Regions from separate parts of the Streptomyces sp. 7N604 genome, predicted to be linked through region 1. Evidence: riboswitches for the same ligand, from Rfam matches in the RefSeq annotation. Region 1 holds a riboswitch; each other region holds the start of a gene.
The links. Region 1 has a riboswitch for cyclic di-AMP ahead of ACTWP8_RS17500 (NlpC/P60 family protein). Riboswitches for the same ligand answer to the same signal wherever they lie in the genome.
Positions count from the first base shown of each region.

Region 2: it holds a riboswitch for cyclic di-AMP, as region 1 does, so the genes downstream of both, ACTWP8_RS04360 (transglycosylase family protein) here and ACTWP8_RS17500 (NlpC/P60 family protein) in region 1, are expected to answer to the same signal.
Region 3: it holds a riboswitch for cyclic di-AMP, as region 1 does, so the genes downstream of both, ACTWP8_RS10225 (M23 family metallopeptidase) here and ACTWP8_RS17500 (NlpC/P60 family protein) in region 1, are expected to answer to the same signal.
Region 4: it holds a riboswitch for cyclic di-AMP, as region 1 does, so the genes downstream of both, ACTWP8_RS03255 (M23 family metallopeptidase) here and ACTWP8_RS17500 (NlpC/P60 family protein) in region 1, are expected to answer to the same signal.

Region 1 is NZ_JBQQBX010000014.1:158,588-162,791, reverse strand. Features, by position in the region: gene pcrA (DNA helicase PcrA) at 1-1,310, opposite strand, end outside; cyclic di-AMP (ydaO/yuaA leader) riboswitch at 1,562-1,731, shown strand; gene ACTWP8_RS17500 (NlpC/P60 family protein) at 1,770-2,903, shown strand; gene ACTWP8_RS17495 (hypothetical protein) at 2,985-3,338, opposite strand; gene ACTWP8_RS17490 (NlpC/P60 family protein) at 3,609-4,204, shown strand, end outside.
Region 2 is NZ_JBQQBX010000003.1:116,652-120,855, forward strand. Features, by position in the region: gene ACTWP8_RS04355 (cupin domain-containing protein) at 1-358, shown strand, start outside; gene ACTWP8_RS04360 (transglycosylase family protein) at 498-1,706, opposite strand; cyclic di-AMP (ydaO/yuaA leader) riboswitch at 1,710-1,886, opposite strand; gene ACTWP8_RS04365 (permease) at 2,564-3,475, shown strand; gene ACTWP8_RS04370 (TIGR03943 family putative permease subunit) at 3,472-4,204, shown strand, end outside.
Region 3 is NZ_JBQQBX010000007.1:199,783-203,986, reverse strand. Features, by position in the region: gene ACTWP8_RS10235 (bifunctional polysaccharide deacetylase/glycosyltransferase family 2 protein) at 1-759, opposite strand, end outside; gene ACTWP8_RS10230 (hypothetical protein) at 756-1,112, opposite strand; cyclic di-AMP (ydaO/yuaA leader) riboswitch at 2,024-2,151, shown strand; gene ACTWP8_RS10225 (M23 family metallopeptidase) at 2,155-2,952, shown strand; gene tgmA (putative ATP-grasp-modified RiPP) at 3,354-3,545, shown strand; gene tgmB (ATP-grasp ribosomal peptide maturase) at 3,553-4,204, shown strand, end outside.
Region 4 is NZ_JBQQBX010000002.1:231,106-235,309, forward strand. Features, by position in the region: gene ACTWP8_RS03240 (bifunctional acetate--CoA ligase family protein/GNAT family N-acetyltransferase) at 1-503, opposite strand, end outside; gene ACTWP8_RS03245 (HPr family phosphocarrier protein) at 621-902, shown strand; gene ACTWP8_RS03250 (GntR family transcriptional regulator) at 1,036-1,737, opposite strand; gene ACTWP8_RS03255 (M23 family metallopeptidase) at 1,901-2,668, opposite strand; cyclic di-AMP (ydaO/yuaA leader) riboswitch at 2,684-2,845, opposite strand; gene ACTWP8_RS03260 (M16 family metallopeptidase) at 3,055-4,204, opposite strand, start outside.

The sequences.
Region 1 (4,204 bases):
ATCTCGTCGGCGACGAACTGCGCCTCGTCGTGCTCGGTGTCCGCGACATAGCCGGTGATCGCGGAGCCCGCCCCCGCCTCCGTCCACAGGTTCTTGGGGCGGCGGTTGGCGTTCCGCTCGATGACGGCGTTCGCGGCGCTGAGGATCGTCTGCGTGGAGCGATAGTTCTGCTCCAGCAGGATCGTGGTGGCGTCGGGGTAGTCCTCCTCGAACTGGAGGATGTTGCGGATGGTCGCGCCGCGGAAGGCGTAGATCGACTGGTCGGCGTCGCCGACGACGCACAACTCGGCCACGTTGAGATCGGGCGCGGTCTCACCGGTCCCCACCAGCTCACGCACCAGCGTGTACTGCGCGTGGTTGGTGTCCTGGTACTCGTCCACCAGCACGTGGCGGAAGCGGCGCCGGTAGTGCTCCGCGACGTCCGGGAACGCCTGGAGCAGGTGGACGGTGGTCATGATGATGTCGTCGAAGTCCAGCGCGTTGGCCTCGCGCAACCGCGACTGGTACAGCGCGTACGCCTCGGCGAGGGTCTTCTCGAAACCGTCGCTCGCCTGCGCCGCGAAGTCCTCGTCGTCGATGAGCTCGTTCTTGAGGTTGGAGATCTTCGCGCTGAAGGACTTCGGCGGGTAGCGCTTCGGGTCGAGGTCGAGGTCGCGGCAGACCAGGGACATCAGGCGCTTGGAGTCGGCGGCGTCGTAGATGGAGAAGCTGGAGGTGAAGCCGAGCTTCTTGCTCTCCCGGCGCAGGATGCGGACGCAGGCGCTGTGGAAGGTGGACACCCACATCGCGTTCGCCCGCGGCCCGACGAGCTGCTCGACGCGCTCCTTCATCTCGCCCGCGGCCTTGTTGGTGAAGGTGATCGCGAGGATCTGGCCGGGGTGCACGCGGCGCGCGCCCAGCAGATACGCGATGCGGTGCGTCAGCACGCGGGTCTTGCCGGATCCGGCGCCGGCGACGATGAGCAGCGGAGAGCCGGTGTGGACGACGGCGGCGCGCTGCTGCTCGTTCAGCCCCTCGAGCAGCGCGGCGGGGTCAACGGCGGGCCGCGGGGCGCCGTTGCGGTAGTAGCGCTCCCGCGCATCCTGGTCGGCGCCAGCGTCGAAGCGGCCCCCGAAGAGGTCGGCCGGGATCTCCTCCGGGCCCCTGTCCTCGGGCGGCGGGGGCGGGTGTTCCTCGCCGGGGTGCCCCGAGTGGCCGGCGTGGCCGGAGGGACCCATGTGGCCAGGGTGACCCGGCCCCGGGAGTCCGGCCGGGGGCTCTGCCGGGTGCTCGAGGTCCGCCAGGAAGCTGTCGTCAAAGAGGCTGCTCATCGTTCACCGAGTCTAGGCCGCGGGGCTGACAGCCCACGCCGGTTCCCGCCCCTCCGCTGCGGGAGGGGCACATTTCGCCCTAAACGATCGCGCCGCAGAAAGGTCACGAAAAGGTTTCGGGCATATCGAACATCAGCCTTCACAACCGCCCCACACGTTGGCTACCGTGCTCGCTCAGGCGGCCCGATCCCCCTGCCGGCGACCGCGTCGGCACGGGCAGCCTCCGCCGAGTCCGGCGCTGCCCGAAGGACGTCCCGAGGACGCCCGAAGGCATCCGGAGCCGGGGACCCAACGTACGACCGGGGTGAATCGGCCCCCGCACGCACGCGTGTCAGAGCGTGGCGGCGCGCGGTGGCCGTAGGGCAGCCTTCCGATCGCCCGAACCCGACAGCTAACCCGGTAGGCGGTCCACGGAAGGAGTCGCGCGCCTTGGCGTCGCACCGCAAACGGCGGACTCGAATGTTCACGTCCCCCGGTTCCGGCCGCGCGGCCGTCGGACTGACGACCGCGGCCCTCGCCTCGGTCAGCCTGCTCTCCCAGAGCGCGCAGGCCGCGCCGGACGAGCCGAAGCAGAGCATCGAGGAAGTCCAGAAGAAGGTCGACGAGCTCTACCGGCAGGCCGGCACCGCAACGCAGCAGTACAACCAGGCCAAGGAGCGCAGCGAGAAGCAGCGCACCAAGGTCGACCGGCTGCTCGACGACGTCGCGAAGCGGACGGACAAACTCAACGAGGCGCGGCGCATGCTGGGCAGCTACGCGGCCGCGCAGTACCGCAATGGGGGCATGGCCTCGACGGCGACGATGATGCTCGCCGACGACCCGCAGAGCTACTTCGACCAGGACCATCTGATGTCCCGGATGACCGGCCGGCAGCGGCAGGCCGTCGAGGACTTCCAGACGGAGCAGGAGGCCGCGTCGAAGAAGCGCGCCGAGGCCGCCGAGAGCCTCGCGTCGCTGACCGAGTCGCAGAAGGAGCTCCGCACCACCAAGGAGTCCGTGCAGGGCAAGCTCTCGGAGGCGCGCGAGCTGCTGTCGAAGCTGACGGCCGAAGAGAAGGCGCGGCTGGCGGAGCTCGAGCGCAAGCGGGAGGCCGAGGCCCGGCGCAAGGCGGAGGAACTGGCGCGGCAGCAGGCGGAGAAGGCGCGCCTGGAGCGGGAGCGCCAGGAGCAGGAGCAGAACGACGGCTCCGGTTCGACCGACGGAGGCTCGGACTCGGGTACGGACTCGGGCGCCGACTCGTACGCCACCAAGGCCGCCAAGGCCATCGACTTCGCGCGGGCCCAGATAGGCAAGCCGTACGTGTGGGGGGCGACAGGCCCGAACTCGTACGACTGCTCGGGGCTCACGCAGGCCGCCTGGAAGTACGCCGGGGTCTCGCTGCCGCGCACGACCTGGGACCAGGTGAAGGTCGGCACGCGGGTCGCCACGGAGGACCTGAAGCCGGGCGATCTCGTCTTCTTCTACGACGACATCAGCCACGTCGGGCTCTACATAGGCGACGGCCAGATGATCCATGCACCGAAGCCGGGCGCGAACGTCCGCACCGAGGCGATCACGTACATGCCGATCTACGGCAGCGTCCGCCCGGCATAGCCCACGCGCCGGCACAGCCGCGCGGGAGGGGCCCCGGGAGCGTTCGTGCGCCCCCGCGGCCCGCCCCGCCGGATCGGCAGGTCAGGTCCAGAGGACGGCGATGAAGATGTTGGCGACGGTGAGGAGGCCGACCGTGCCGAAGGCCGCCTTGTCGACCTTCTCCTCGTCCCGCTTCACGTAGACCAGGCCGAGGATGACGACCAGAAGCGCGAGCTTCACGCCTATCTTGACGTTGTTGACGGCCTGGTCGTCGGCCTGGTTGAGGCCGACCAGCGCGACGCCCGTGATCAGCATGGTCAGCGCGCCGTGCAGCATGGCCGGGTTGAAGCGGGCCGTTCCAGCGCTCATTGCCTTCATCTGCGTGAGGAAGCCGCCGAGCAGGGCCGCGATGCCGATGATGTGCAAGCCGACGAAGACACTGATGAGTACGTCCATGCGGCGGAGCGTAGCCGGGCCCGTAGCACCGGTCTCCACCGAGGTGCGCCTCAATCGCCGCTTCGGTCACGGCCGCACCAAGAAGGCGGCAGCACCCGGGAGTTCACCCGCCGCTTCTGTTCAGTGCCGCTCTTAAACGTTCCAATCCCGGTCATCACGACACCTGCCCGTAACACGGAGGTCTAGCGTCCTCCACCGAGGCGCCCCCACGCGCCCCGGTGGCGACCCCCGCACGGCCACCGGAAAGGCAGGAAGGAAGTGACGGCCGCCGTGGCCTCGCACAGGAAGCCCAGGCAGCGATCGCTCACTGGCACGCTCACCGGCACGTTCACCGGCATCACGGGCATCACGGGCATGAGAGGCGGTACCGCAGCCCGTACGGCCGCGACGCTCGCCCTCGCGAGCGCGGCAGGCGCAACCGGCGTCGTCGGCGCCGCGCAGGCCGAGCCCAGCCTCACGCCCGCCCAGGTCAAGGCCAAGGTCGACCGGCTCCACCACGAAGCCGAAGTCGCGACGGAGAAGTACAACGGCGCGAGGGAGAAGACCAGCAGGGCGCAGAAGGAGCTGGACCGGCTGCGCGACAAGGCCGCGCGCAGGTCCGGGCGGTTGAACGCCTCCCGGAACGCGCTCGGTTCGATCGCCACCGCCCAGTACCGCTCGGGCGGCATCGACCCCGCCGTCCAGCTCGCGCTCTCCTCATCCCCCGACGACTACCTCGAGCGCGCCGCCGCCGTCGAGCGGGCGGGCAGCCGCCAGGCCGCCGCGGTCAGCGGCATCCAGCGGCAGCTGCGCGACATCGAGCAGGTACGGGCCGAGGCGGGCGAGAAGGTCGCGGAACTGCGATGCAGCCAGGCCGCGTTGAAGCG
Region 2 (4,204 bases), on a different contig from region 1:
TTTCCTGCTGTCGGCGCAGAACGACCTCTTCTCCGCGATGCACCGGCTGCCGCACGACGAGGTCTGGCACTTCTACCTCGGGGACACGGTGGAACTGCTGCTCCTGGAGCCGGACGGCGCATCACGGGTGGAGGTGCTCGGCCAGGACGTGCGCGCCGGGCAGCACATCCAGTACGTCGTGCCGGGCGGCACCTGGATGGGCGCGCGGGTGCGGCCCGGCGGCAGCCACGCGCTCCTGGGATGCACGCTTGCCCCGGGGTTCCTCCCCGCCGACTACGAGGGCGGCGAGGCGGACGAGCTGGCCGCGCGCTACCCGCGGCACGGTGATCTCATCCGGGCCCTGTGCCGCAGCTCATGACCCGTCTTCCGTATCCACCCTCGTATCCATCCCCGTGTCCACACCGGCACAGCACGACGAAGGCGCCCGCCCCCCGGCATAGCGGGGAGCGGGCGCCTCATGGAGTCAGGAGAGAAGACTCCGGCCGCGTCGACCCGTGTCAGATGCTGACGCCGTGCGCACGCAGGTAGGCGAGCGGGTCGATGTCCGAGCCGTAGTCCGGGCCGGTCCGCACCTCGAAGTGCAGGTGCGGGCCACTGCTGTTGCCGGTGGAGCCGGACAGGCCGATCTGCTTGCCGCCGGTCACCGCCTGGCCGGCCGAGACGGACAGCGAGGACAGGTGGGCGTACTGGCTGTACTTGCCGTCCGTGTGGCGGATGACGACCTGGTTGCCGTACGCGCCGCCCCAGCCCGCCGAGACGACCTCACCCGGGCCGATGGACTTCACCGAAGTGCCGGTGGGCACGGGGAAGTCGGCACCGGTGTGGTAGCCGCTGGACCACATGGAGCCGGCCTGGTGGTACGGCGTGCCGAGGGCCGGGTCGGAGACCGGGGCGGTGAAGCCGGAGGCGCTCTGCTCGGAAGCCGGCTTGGCCTCCTGCTTCGGGGCCTCCTGCTTGGGGGCCTGAGCCTTGGGCGCCGCGGGCTTGGGGGCCTGCTTCTTCGGAGCCTCCTGCTTGGGGGCCTGCTGCTGCGGCGCGGCCTCGGCCTTGCCGCCGCCCAGGGCCAGCTTCTGGCCCGGGTGGATCAGGTCCGGGTCGCCGCCGACGACCTGGCGGTTGTCCTGGTAGACCCGCTGCCAGCCGCCGTCGATGTGCTTGGCGGTGGCGATCTTGTAGAGCGAGTCGCCCTTGACGACGGTGTAGGACTCGGGCTTCGCCGCGCCCTTGTCCGCCGTGTCGGCCTTGTCCTCGGCGGGGGCCGGGGCGGGCTTGGTCTCGGGCTTGCCCTGGGCCTGCTCGCCGCCGGTGGAGATCGCGGGGGCCGGACCGCCCTTGGCCAGGCCGGCCTTGGGGCCGCACACGGGCCAGGCGCCGGGGCCCTGGGTGTCGAGCACCTTCTCGGCGACGGCGATCTGCTGGTCCTTGGTGGCCAGGTCGGCGCGCTCGGCGTAGTCGGTGCCGCCGAAGGCCTCCCAGGTGCTCTGCGTGAACTGCAGGCCTCCGAAGAAGCCGTTGCCGTTGTTGATGCTCCAGTTGCTGGTGCTCTCGCACTCCGCGACCTTGTCCCAGGTGTCGACGGAGGCGGCGCTCGCCTGGCCGGCGGTGATGAAGGACAGACCGATACCGGCGCCGCTTGCGGCGGCGGCGAAAGTGGCCCGGGAAATCCGGCCGGGCTTGAAGCGGCGATGACGTCCGCGTGCAGACATAGGGATCTTCCTCTCCTACGCCTGCGAGGTGAGCTGTCGGGTTCGGGCTGGAGTTGCCCGGCCGTGACTTACGCAGCGGCGAGCGCTGCGGCACGTCTTCACCCCAAGCCGGACCACGCCGAGCGCGGTACGGCACTTACCTTTGGTTCCCCCGCTCCTGCCGTGGTGCGTTGTCGTTTCCCCCTCCGCCGGCGGCAGGACTCGGCGCTCCGGCAACAGGGCGCCCGCCCCTTTCGATGGGCAGGCAGCGGAAAAGTAAACACATCCATTTCTTCGCCACAAGTGGCGTGCATTCGCCTGATTCGCCATTGAACAGATCGACTCGGTAATGCGTCACGCTGCGCTGCCGATCTTGGTCCCAGAGCAATAGGCATTACTACTGAACGGCTCTCACAGTGGGCAGTACGTAACCAAGTTGGGAAAATCGCCGCCATTCGAGTGCGCGAAGTCACATTTAACCGGCGGTCTTTGTGAGATGGGTCACCGGCCGACTAATTGTCCGATTTGGTATCTGAATTCAGCTTTGGCGGATTGCAGGCATTAGAAGCCTCTTTGCCGCACGAGAATCTACCCGGCGAAACGGATGAATACGGACCAAGTTCCGGAGATGCGCCACAGCCGGGCCCTCTCCCGCGGCTATCGTGATCACCCCCGGTCGCGGATCTTGCGGAGTCGGAGTGCAGAGAGCGGAAGAGCTGATCGACACCAGGTCACAGGCGCCGCCGGAAGCCGGTGCGAATCCATCCCGTACGAGCTCCGGCGCGGGGCACCCCGACCGCCGTACGCGCCCCGACCGCCGTACGGGCGCCGACCGCCGGGCGTGGCCGCTCGCCGCGGCCGGAGCGCTCGCCGTCGCGGTGGCGGCCGCTGCGGCCACCGGGGTGGTCGGATGGCCGGAGCCCGGGGCCGTGCAGGCCTGGCGGACGATCTGCCTCGCCATCACGGTGCAGGCCCTGCCGTTCCTGCTGCTGGGCACCGCGCTCTCGGGAGCCATCAACGCCTTCGTCCCCGCGCACGTCTTCAGCCGCGCCCTGCCGAAGCGGCCCGCGCTCGCCGTCCCCGTCGCCAGCGCCGCGGGCGTCGTCCTGCCGGGGTGCGAATGCGCGTCCGTGCCGGTAGCGGGGAGCCTGATCCGCCGCGGGGTGCCGCCCGCGGCCGCGCTGGCCTTCCTCCTGTCCGCGCCCGCGGTGAATCCGATCGTGCTCGCTTCCACGGCGGTCGCCTTCCCGGGCGCCCCCGAGATGGTGGCGGCCCGGCTGCTCGCCTCGCTCGCGACCTCGGCGGTCATGGGCTGGCTCTGGATCCGCCTCGGCCGCGCGGAGTGGCTGCGGCTGCCGGCGCACCGGACCGGGCACCGGCCGGGACACAGCAGGTGGGAGGAGTTCCGGCTCGGCTTCCAGCACGACTTCCTGCACGCCGGCGGCTTCCTGGTGCTCGGGGCGATGGCCGCGGCGACCTTCAACGTCGCCGTGGAGCGCTCCGTGCTGGACACCTTCGCCGGATCGCCCTGGCTCTCCGTCATCTTCCTCGCCGCGCTGGCGATCGTGCTCGCCGTCTGCTCGGAGGCCGACGCCTTCGTCGCGGCGTCGCTGACCGGGTTCTCCCCCACTGCCCGGCTGGCGTTCATGGTGGTCGGGCCGATGGTCGACGTGAAGCTGATCGCCCTGCAGTCGGGCACCTTCGGACGCGCCTTCGCCGTACGGTTCTCGGCGGCCACCGCCGTGGTGGCCGTCGCCTGCAGCGCGCTGACCGGGTGGTGGGTGCTGTGAGGCGGAACGTCCAGGTGCTGCTGCTCCTGCTGTCGGGCGCCGGAGTGCTGCACATCTCGCTCTTCAGCGAGGTGTATCTGCGGTACGTGAAGGAGGGCCTGCGGCCGCTGCTGATCGTCTCGGGCGTGCTGCTGGTCGTCCTGGGGACGGTGGGCGCGGCTCGGGACGGCTTCCCCTTCGCCAAGCCCGCTGCCCCGTCCGATGCCCACGACGCCGACGGGGACGCCGACGCGGATCACGGGCACGGGCACGGGCACGATCATGGCAAAGGCCCGCGGATCGCCTGGCTGCTCTTCCTCCCCGCGATCACCCTGCTGTTCTTCACGCCGCCCGCCCTCGGCTCGTACACCGCCGCGCGGGAGAGCGACACAGCGGTCGCGGACGGAGGGCGGTTCTCCCCGCTGCCCGGCGGGTCCCCGCTCGTCATGCCCCTGTCGGACTTCAGCTCGCGGGCGCGGCAGGACCCCGGCCGGAGCCTGGAGGGCCGTACGGTCTCGATGACCGGCTTCGTCACGCCGGGCAAGAGCGGCGGCTGGTACCTGACCCGACTGGTGCTGAGCTGCTGCGCAGCCGACTCGCAGTCGGTCAAGGTCCGGATGCTCGGCACCGCTCCCCCGCCGGCCGACGCATGGGTCACCGTCACCGGCACCTGGCATCCCGTGGGCACGGTGGGCACGCCCTCGGCCGCGGCTGCGCTCGACGCGGCCGGCGTGCGGCGCGTCCCGCAGC
Region 3 (4,204 bases), on a different contig from region 1:
CGAGGGCATTCCGAGCCCGGCCGTCACGGTGGTGAACTCCTTGACGTTCCGGTCGCCCAGCAGCTTTTTCGTCTCTCTGTACGCGGCGTCGGTCTGGGTGTACTGCCGGATCAGGCCCTGCGACGGCTTCCGGTACGGACCGTCGGCGGCGACCAGCAGGTAGCCGTCTGCGGCGGCGCGCCGCGCCGCCCTCCACTCGCCGCCGCACATCGTGTCCGCCTGGGTGGTGTTCGGCAGCCGCAGCAGCGAGGTGCTGACTCCTGCGCTGCCCGCCAGCGCCGTCTGCGTGAGCGACAGCTCCAGCCGGTTACGGAAGGCCGATACCGAGCCCAAGTCGGTCTTGTTGTAGGTGAACGAGCCGATCTCGTGGCCCTCGGCGCGGATCCGCCGCACCAGGTCCGGTTCCCGGGCGGCCTGGGCGCCGGAGAGGAAGAAGGTGGCGTGGGCATGGTGCTTGCGCAGCAGGTCGAGCAGGCGCGGGGTCCACACGGGGTCGGGTCCGCTGTCGTAGGTGAGGGCAACGGTACGTGCGGGCATGGCTGCCGTCTCCACCTTGTCCCCGGTGATGCGCACCACCGGGTCGCCGGTGTCCGCGGCCTTCGGTACGGGTTCGGTGCAGTCGCGCTTCGTCTGCGCTTCGGCGACCGCGTGGGTGGTCCAGCCTTCGAAGAGCAGGGCGGCGGCGACCGCGGAGAGGACCAGGATCAGCAGGAGCCAGTGCCCACGCGGGTCACGGTGCTGCGCGTGCCGAGGACTCACCTGACAGTGCCTCCACGCGGGGACGGGTTGGCTCTGACCAGGGCTGCCCTGGTCCTTCCATGGCCGGGGAGACTGGTTGTTGCCGGAGCCGCCGTGGTGGCTGTGGGGGGCGGCGAGGCGTCGGCCGGCTCGGCCGCCGGGCGTGCAGTGGAGGTCGGGACGGAGGAGACTGTGGCCACGACGCGGGCAGGGGCCGTGAGGTCTGCCGAGGGCTCGGACCCAGGACGGTCGCTGTCCGTGGTGGACGGCTCGACGGTCCTGGGCGGCTTCTTCTCTACGTGCTGTTGCAGCACCCCGGAGAGCGCGGCGACCAGCAGCAGCAGATAGCCGGTGCAAGCGGCTCCGACAGCCATGGCCGCGTACCACAGGACGTTCCTGCGCCGACTGGAAGCGTCGACGAATATCTGGCGATTTCGATTATCCCGCCGTATGCGGCTTCTGCTTGCCTTACTCATGCGGCGCGAGTGTAGCCAGTTCTCCGAACGGGCGCGTGTCGGAAAGATCTTAAGCGCCCGCCTATGCCCCCGCTTTTCCGCCCTCCACCCTTCATGGGGTACAAGGCGATATACCCATCCGAACCGCTCGAAGCGCACCGGGCGCTCTTCGTCCGCCCGCGGAGCCTCTCCTGGCGGATGCAGAAACGTATTTGACGGGTGATCAGCTGACGATCGCGTGGGATTCCAGCGGCCTCCCTTGCGGTGATCACCACTCTCCGGGCGCTCCCGGCCACCACGCCCAATAGCCGCCACGGGACATGCAGAGTTACCCAATGGCTATGACCTCCAGCACTTCTGATACGCGGCTTAAGGGCCACCTGCACAGACAGCAGAAAGTTGACCGGCCGCGCGCGAGCAAGCCGTTCCGCCGCGACGCCGCGCAGTTATGGGGTGGATTCCTGGGCACAGGAGCATCGTGGAGCAGTTCGTCCCGAAGTGTTGGGCTGATCACCCAAGAAGGCGATGGACCCAAACCGGCCACTCATGTCCCCTGTGTCGGCTTAGGGACCGCCCGCCACGTCGTGGTGTCCTGGCTCGCAAGCGCGTGCACCGGCATCCTCCTTTGCGCGGATATCGTGATTACCCATCCCGAACTCCCAGGTAAAGAAAGTCAGTTGACTCGGATCCGCTTGTGAAGGCCTTGTGTTCGAACACATGGTTCCTCTAGCGTGCTCGGCGTTCGACAACGAACACCGCGTGGCCGGACCGCCGAGTCCTGCCCCTGGCCGCGCGGCAGCACGTCACTACACCGCAGGGCAGGAGTGGGGGACCCACTTTCGCCGTATCGGGCCTTGCGTGCCGGGCGGCTAGGGGTGAAGCCGTAGCAGCACACGGCCGGGCAATTCTCCAGCCCGAACCCGACAGCTCACCTCGCAGGCGTTCGGAGTACGGAGCCACCTTGACGTCTGCAGTTGGACGACACCGCGCCCCACGCCCCCGTCACACCACTCGCCGCCTCGTCAGCCGCGTCAGCGCCACCGGTGCGACCCTCGCTCTTCCGGTCATCGGAGCCGGCACCGCCAGCGCTCTGGACGGTGACAGCGACACCTACACCGTCTCCTCCGGCGACACCCTGTCAACGATCGCGGAGGAACAGGGCATCGAGGGCGGCTGGCAGAAGCTCTACGAGGACAACAGGTCCGTCATAGGCGACGACCCGGACCTGCTCTCGATCGGGCAGAAACTGTCGCTCGACGGCGCAGGCGATACCGGCACGAGCACCGGCGACAACAGCACCGGCACCACGACGGGCACCCAAGCCTCGTACAGCTCGAGCACGGAGGAGACGGCCCCGAGCGCCGTCCTCCCGGTCAGCGGCGGCATCCTGACCGCCGGCTTCCAGGACAGCGGCGACATCTGGTCCAACGGCCACACCGGCCAGGACTTCGCCGTGCCGACCGGCACCACCGTGAGAGCCGCCACCGGCGGCACCGTGGTCTCGGCGGGCTGGGACAACGCCTTCGGCTACGAGGTCGTCATCAAGCACGACGACGGCGAGTACACGCAGTACGCGCATCTGTCACAGATCGATGTGTCACCAGGCGCCACGGTAGGCACGGGCGACCGCATCGCACTTTCCGGGGCCACCGGCAATGTCACCGGGCCCCACCTGCACTTCGAGGTGCGCACTACCCCCGATTACGGATCCGCCGTCGACCCTCTGGACTGGCTGCGGGACCGCGGCGTGGAGACCTGACACCTCACCCCGGATCGAAGATTCCGCCACAGGCTCGGTGCGATGGTCGGCTACGCCCGTTCTCTGTGCGCAGATGGTGAAGGAATGCAGCCCGGACCTGTGCGATCTCAGCCGTAGACAGGGTCACCCCGTCATACGTACGAGCACGGAGCCGGTGGCGGGCCATACCTCCCCGGCGGCGTGCCGGGCGAGGCCGACCGGATTTCAGCGCGGTCGGCGTTGCAATCGGAGAGACGTTGTCGGTGCTGCGCGCTCGGCACCCCACCGATCGTTGCCGATGTTCCGAATGGCCTGGTACCGACCGGGCTGCATTCCCACCTGCCCCAACCTGCTGGATACCTGCGCCCGATGGGCAAATCCAGAACCCGCCACCCCCCTCCCGGCAAGCCCGAGGAGACACGATGAGACCTTTCGCGCTGAACTACGCCCGCCCGGCCGTCCACCCACCCGTCACGACTCCTTATACCTATGAATCCACACGGCAGTTGAACGTCCTGCCCGACGGACGCCCGGCCATCAGCGACCGCGCCCTGCTGCTGGCGACCGGCACCACCGCCTCCACCGCCGGTTCCAAAACGCACTTCGATGACTGACGGGACCATGACGGTGCTCGTACTCACCTGCGCGGAGGACGTGACCGCGGACATGGTGGTGTCCGCCCTGCACGACGCGGGCGTCCCGGTCGTACGCCTGGACCCCGCCGACCTCCCCGGCCAGGCCGCCCTGTCCGCCGAATACGTCAAGGGCGACTTCCACGGATACCTTTCGGCCGATGGTGGCCGTGTGGTCAGCATGAGCGGACTGCGCTCGATATGGATACGAAGACCCGGCGAGCCCGGAGCTCACGCCCTCGAGCAGTCCGCATGGCTCACGGCCGAGTCCACACAGGCCCTGTACGGAACGCTGTACTGCACGGGCGTGCGCTGGATGAACCACCCCGTCGCGGCCGTGCAGGCCCGCTGCAAACCGTGGCAGCTGCGCGTCGCCCACCGCAGCGGCTTCGCCGTACCCCCCACATTGATCACCACCTTTCCGCAGGTGGCACGCGAGTTCGCCATGGAGCACCGGGACCTCGTGGTGAAGTCGGTTTCGGGAGCGCACCCCAGCGACCCGCCGATGGCCCTGCCCACCACCCGTATCGAGCCGGATGCGGACTTCGCGGAAGTCGGGGCCGGCCCCACTCTCCTTCAGCAGCGCGTACCCAAGCGTGCGGACATCCGGCTGACCTGTGTCGGGGACGAGCTGTTCGCCG
Region 4 (4,204 bases), on a different contig from region 1:
AGCACCTCGGCGGCGAAGCGGCGGATGCCGCGCTCGCGGGCGACGGCTGCGATGTGCTCGAGGAGGGCGGAGGCCACGCCGCGGCCCTGGTGGGCGTCCTGGACCAGGAAGGCGACCTCGGCCTCGTCGGCGATATCGGGAGAGGTCGCGAAGCGTCCGTTGACGGTGGCGGTGGGCGACGGGCGGGAGGTGGCGGGCCGTCCGTCGGCGTCGATCCGGTCGTAGCGCACGGTCGCGATGAAGTCCCCGCCGACGGTGGCCGCGAGGCCGACCCGGTCGACGTAGTCGTGGTGAGTGAACCGGTGCACATCGCGGTCGGAGAGCCGAGGGTACGGTGCGAAGAAGCGGTAATACTTCGACTCGTCCGAGACCTGCTCGTAGAAGCGCACCAGGCGCTGCGCATCGTCCGGAGTGATCGGCCGGATCTGTGCCGTGCCGCCGTCACGCAGCACGACGTCGGCCTCCCAGTGGGCCGGGTAGGCGTGTTCCGGCGTCGTCTGCATGGGGACAAGCGTACGGGCGCGGGGCGGAGCGGAGCACTCCGTGCGCCGTGAGAGACTGGACGGAACTACTGGTCTAGACAACGTCGGGAAACCTGACACGACCCGAAGGGCAGCACCATGGTTGAGCGCCGCGTCACCGTCGGCTGGAACGAGGGCCTGCACGCCCGGCCTGCTTCGATCTTCGTCCGCGCGGCGACCGCCGCAGGCGTCCCCGTGACGATCGCCAAGCCCGACGGCAACCCGGTCAACGCCGCCTCCATGCTCGCCGTGCTCGGCCTGGGCGCCCAGGGTGGCGAGGAGATCGTTCTCGCGTCGGACGCCGATGGCGCCGACATCGCTCTGGACCGTCTGGCCAAGCTGGTCGCCGAGGGTCTCGAAGAGCTTCCGGAGACTGTCTGAACCGTCCGGACCCGACTCGGCGAAATACGCAAACGAGCCGCGGTGGACCTTTATGGCCACCGCGGCTCCGTCGTTCGGAAGTCGCTTTTCTTTTCCGCGCGGAATTCGCCCCTCGTTGTATACGGGAGTTCTGTTAATTCTGCGCGCTCAATCTGTTTACGGAGTGTTTCGAAGTTCTCACATGGCCCGGGCGGCGCAGCCGGTAGCCCGCGAGGGAGCGCTCGGTGTGCACGGTCATCAGGGCACGCGCGCGGTCGGCGTCGCCCCGGGCCACCGCGTCGGCTATGGCCGCGTGTTCCTCCCAGGAGTCGGCGGCCCTGACCGGCGCGTCCGACGCGTACACCCAGGTGATCTTGCGGCGGACCTGGGTGAGCAGGGCGGCGAGGCTGGGGCTGCCCGAGGCCTGGGCCAGGGTCTCGTGAAACCAGCCGCCCAGCGACCGCAGATCCGCCAAGTGCCCGCGGCGGGCGCGCTCCTGACCCAGCCGCACGAGCCCGCGCAACACCTTGAGGTGCGCTTCGGTACGGCGCTGTGCGGCGCGCGCGGCGCCCAGCGGCTCCAGCAGGGCACGGATGTCGAGGAGGTCGGCCGCCTCCTGCTCCGACGGCTCGGCGACGCAGGCTCCGGCATGCCTGCGGGTGGTCACGAAGCCCTCGGACTCCAGGGTGCGCAGGGCCTCGCGGACCGGGACGCGGGAGACGCCGTAGCGGCGGGCCAGGACCTCCTCGGTCAGTCTGCTGCCGGGGGGATGCACGCCGGAGACGATGTCGTCCCGGATCGCCTGGCACACCGCGTGCGCCGGAATGCGGCCCGTGGCCACCGCATCGCCGTTCACATCCGACCCCGCATAGCCGGTCCTCCGCTTTAATCCCCGTGAAACATGCTCGATCGCTGCTTGTTCAGGGACTCTATTGCAATGCGGTGGAATTTCCGACGGGCGGGGCCGGAACATGGATATCTTTTGGCCAGAGCGGCTGTGAAACAGGCCACGAAACGGGTCAGATACGCACTCCGTGCGAGCGGAGATAGGCCACGGGGTCCATGTCGGAGCCGTAGTCGGCGGACGTACGGGCCTCGAAGTGCAGGTGCGGACCCGAGGTGTTGCCCGTGCTGCCCGACAGGGCGATCCGCTGCCCCGGGGTGACGCTCTGGCCGACGGAGACGCGGATCGCCGACAGGTGGCCGTACTGCGTGTACGTGCCGTCCTTCATCCTGATCACGACGTTGTAGCCGTACGCGCCGGCCCAGCCCGCCTCGACGACGGTGCCCGCGCCCACCGCGCGTACCGAGGTTCCGGCCGCGGCGTGGAAGTCCACGCCGGTGTGGGCCCCGGAGGACCAGGCGCCGCCCCCCGCCCCGTACGCGGTGGAGATATAGCTGCCCTCGACCGGCAGCACGAAGGCGTTCAGCCGCTTGCGCTCGGCCTCGCGCGCCGCGCGCTCCTTTCTGGCCCTGGCCTCCGCCGCCCGCTTCTTCGCCTCGGCCTCGGCCCTGGCTCGCGCGGCGGCCTCGTCGGCCGCGGTCCGCTGGGCCTGCGCCTGGGCGCTGATCGTCTCGGCGAGCGAGTCGTCCAGGACGATCGCCTGGCGCAGCCCGGTCTGTTCGGCCTCGGGCGGCTGAGCGGGCGCGGCGAGCGCGGAGCCCGAGGCGAGGGAGGCCACGACGCCAGTGGTGGCGAGGGTGGCTATGCCTGCGATGTTCGCGCCCGAGCGGACGAGGCGGCTCGGACGGCGGTGCTTCCCGGTGGCACGGGTGAACGACGCCATGCGGCGGCGGTGCTCCTTTCCTTCCTTCTCGCCTACCGGGTTAGCTGACGGGTTCGGAGCAGGAAGGTCTCCTACGGGCCCCTCCGCCAGGAGGCGCCCGATTCACCCCAGGGACTCACAGTTCGGGTCCCCGGCTCCCCTGGCTCGCGCCGTACGGGGACTCGGCGATGACTGCCCGGGGCCGCGGGTGCGGCGCGTGGTCGGCCGGACAGCCGGACCGACGCTAAACGGGACATCTTTCAATCGCCAAAGAAATCAGGGCGTTTGTAGCCGACACCACACAACAAACGGCCGACTCATCAACAAACCCGGGCATACGGAAGTACCCCGGAGCAACGGACGCTCCGGGGTACTTCGTCACTCCCGCGAGAGAGCTTGACGCGACGTCAGCCGGTGACGACCTTCACCTCGCCGATGCCCAGGGCCCGTACGGGCTCCTCGATGGCGGACGCGTCGCCGACGAGGATGGTGACCAGGCGGTCGGACGGGAAGGCGCTGACGACCGCCGCGGTCGCCTCCACGGTGCCGGTGTCGGCGAGCCGCGCGTACAACTGCCCCTGGTAGTCGTCCGGAAGATGCTGCTCCACCTGGTCGGCGAGGGTGCCCGCGACCGCCGCCGACGTCTCGTACTTGAGCGGGGCGACGCCGACGAGGTTCTGCACGGCGGTGTCCCGCTCCGCGTCCGTCAGGCCCTCGGCCGCCAGCGTGCGGAGGACCTTCCAGGCGTCCTCGAGCGCGGGGCCCGTGGAGGCGGTGTCCACCGAGCCACTGATGGCGAGCAGGGACGCGCCCGTGCCGTCCGGGGCCGAGCGCAGCACCTGGCCGAAGGCGCGCACGCCGTAGGTGTAGCCCTTCTCCTCGCGCAGCACCCGGTCGAGACGGGAGGTGAGGGTGCCGCCGAGGCAGTAGATGCCGAGCACCTGGGCGGGCCAGACCCGGTCGTGGCGGTCCGGGCCGATACGGCCGATCAGCAGCTGGGTCTGGACGGCTCCGGGGCGGTCGACGATCACGACGCGGCCGGTGTCCTCAGCGGTCACCGGCGGTACGGGGCGGGGCGCGGCCGTGGTGCCGGTCCAGGCGCCCAGGGTGTCGCCGAGGACCGCGGCGAGGTCGATGCCCGTCAGGTCGCCGACGACCACCGCGGTGGCGGTGGCGGGCCGGACGTGCGCCTCGTAGAAGGCCCGTACGGCGGCGGCGTCGATGCGCTCGACGGTCTCCTCGGTGCCCTGCCGGGGCCGGGACATCCGGGAGGTGGCCGGGAACAGCTCCTTGGAGAGCTCCTTGGCGGCGCGGCGGGCCGGGTTGGCCTGCTCGTGCGGGATCTCGTCGAGGCGGTTGCGGACCAGCCGCTCGACCTCGCTGTCCGGGAACGCGGGGGCGCGCAGGGCGTCGGCGAGCAGGCCGAGCGCCTTGGACAGCCGGGAGGCCGGGACCTCCAGGGAGACGCGGACGCCGGGGTGGTCGGCGTGCGCGTCGAGGGTGGCGCCGCAGCGCTCCAGCTCCGCTGCGAAGTCCTCCGCGGTGTGCTTGTCGGTG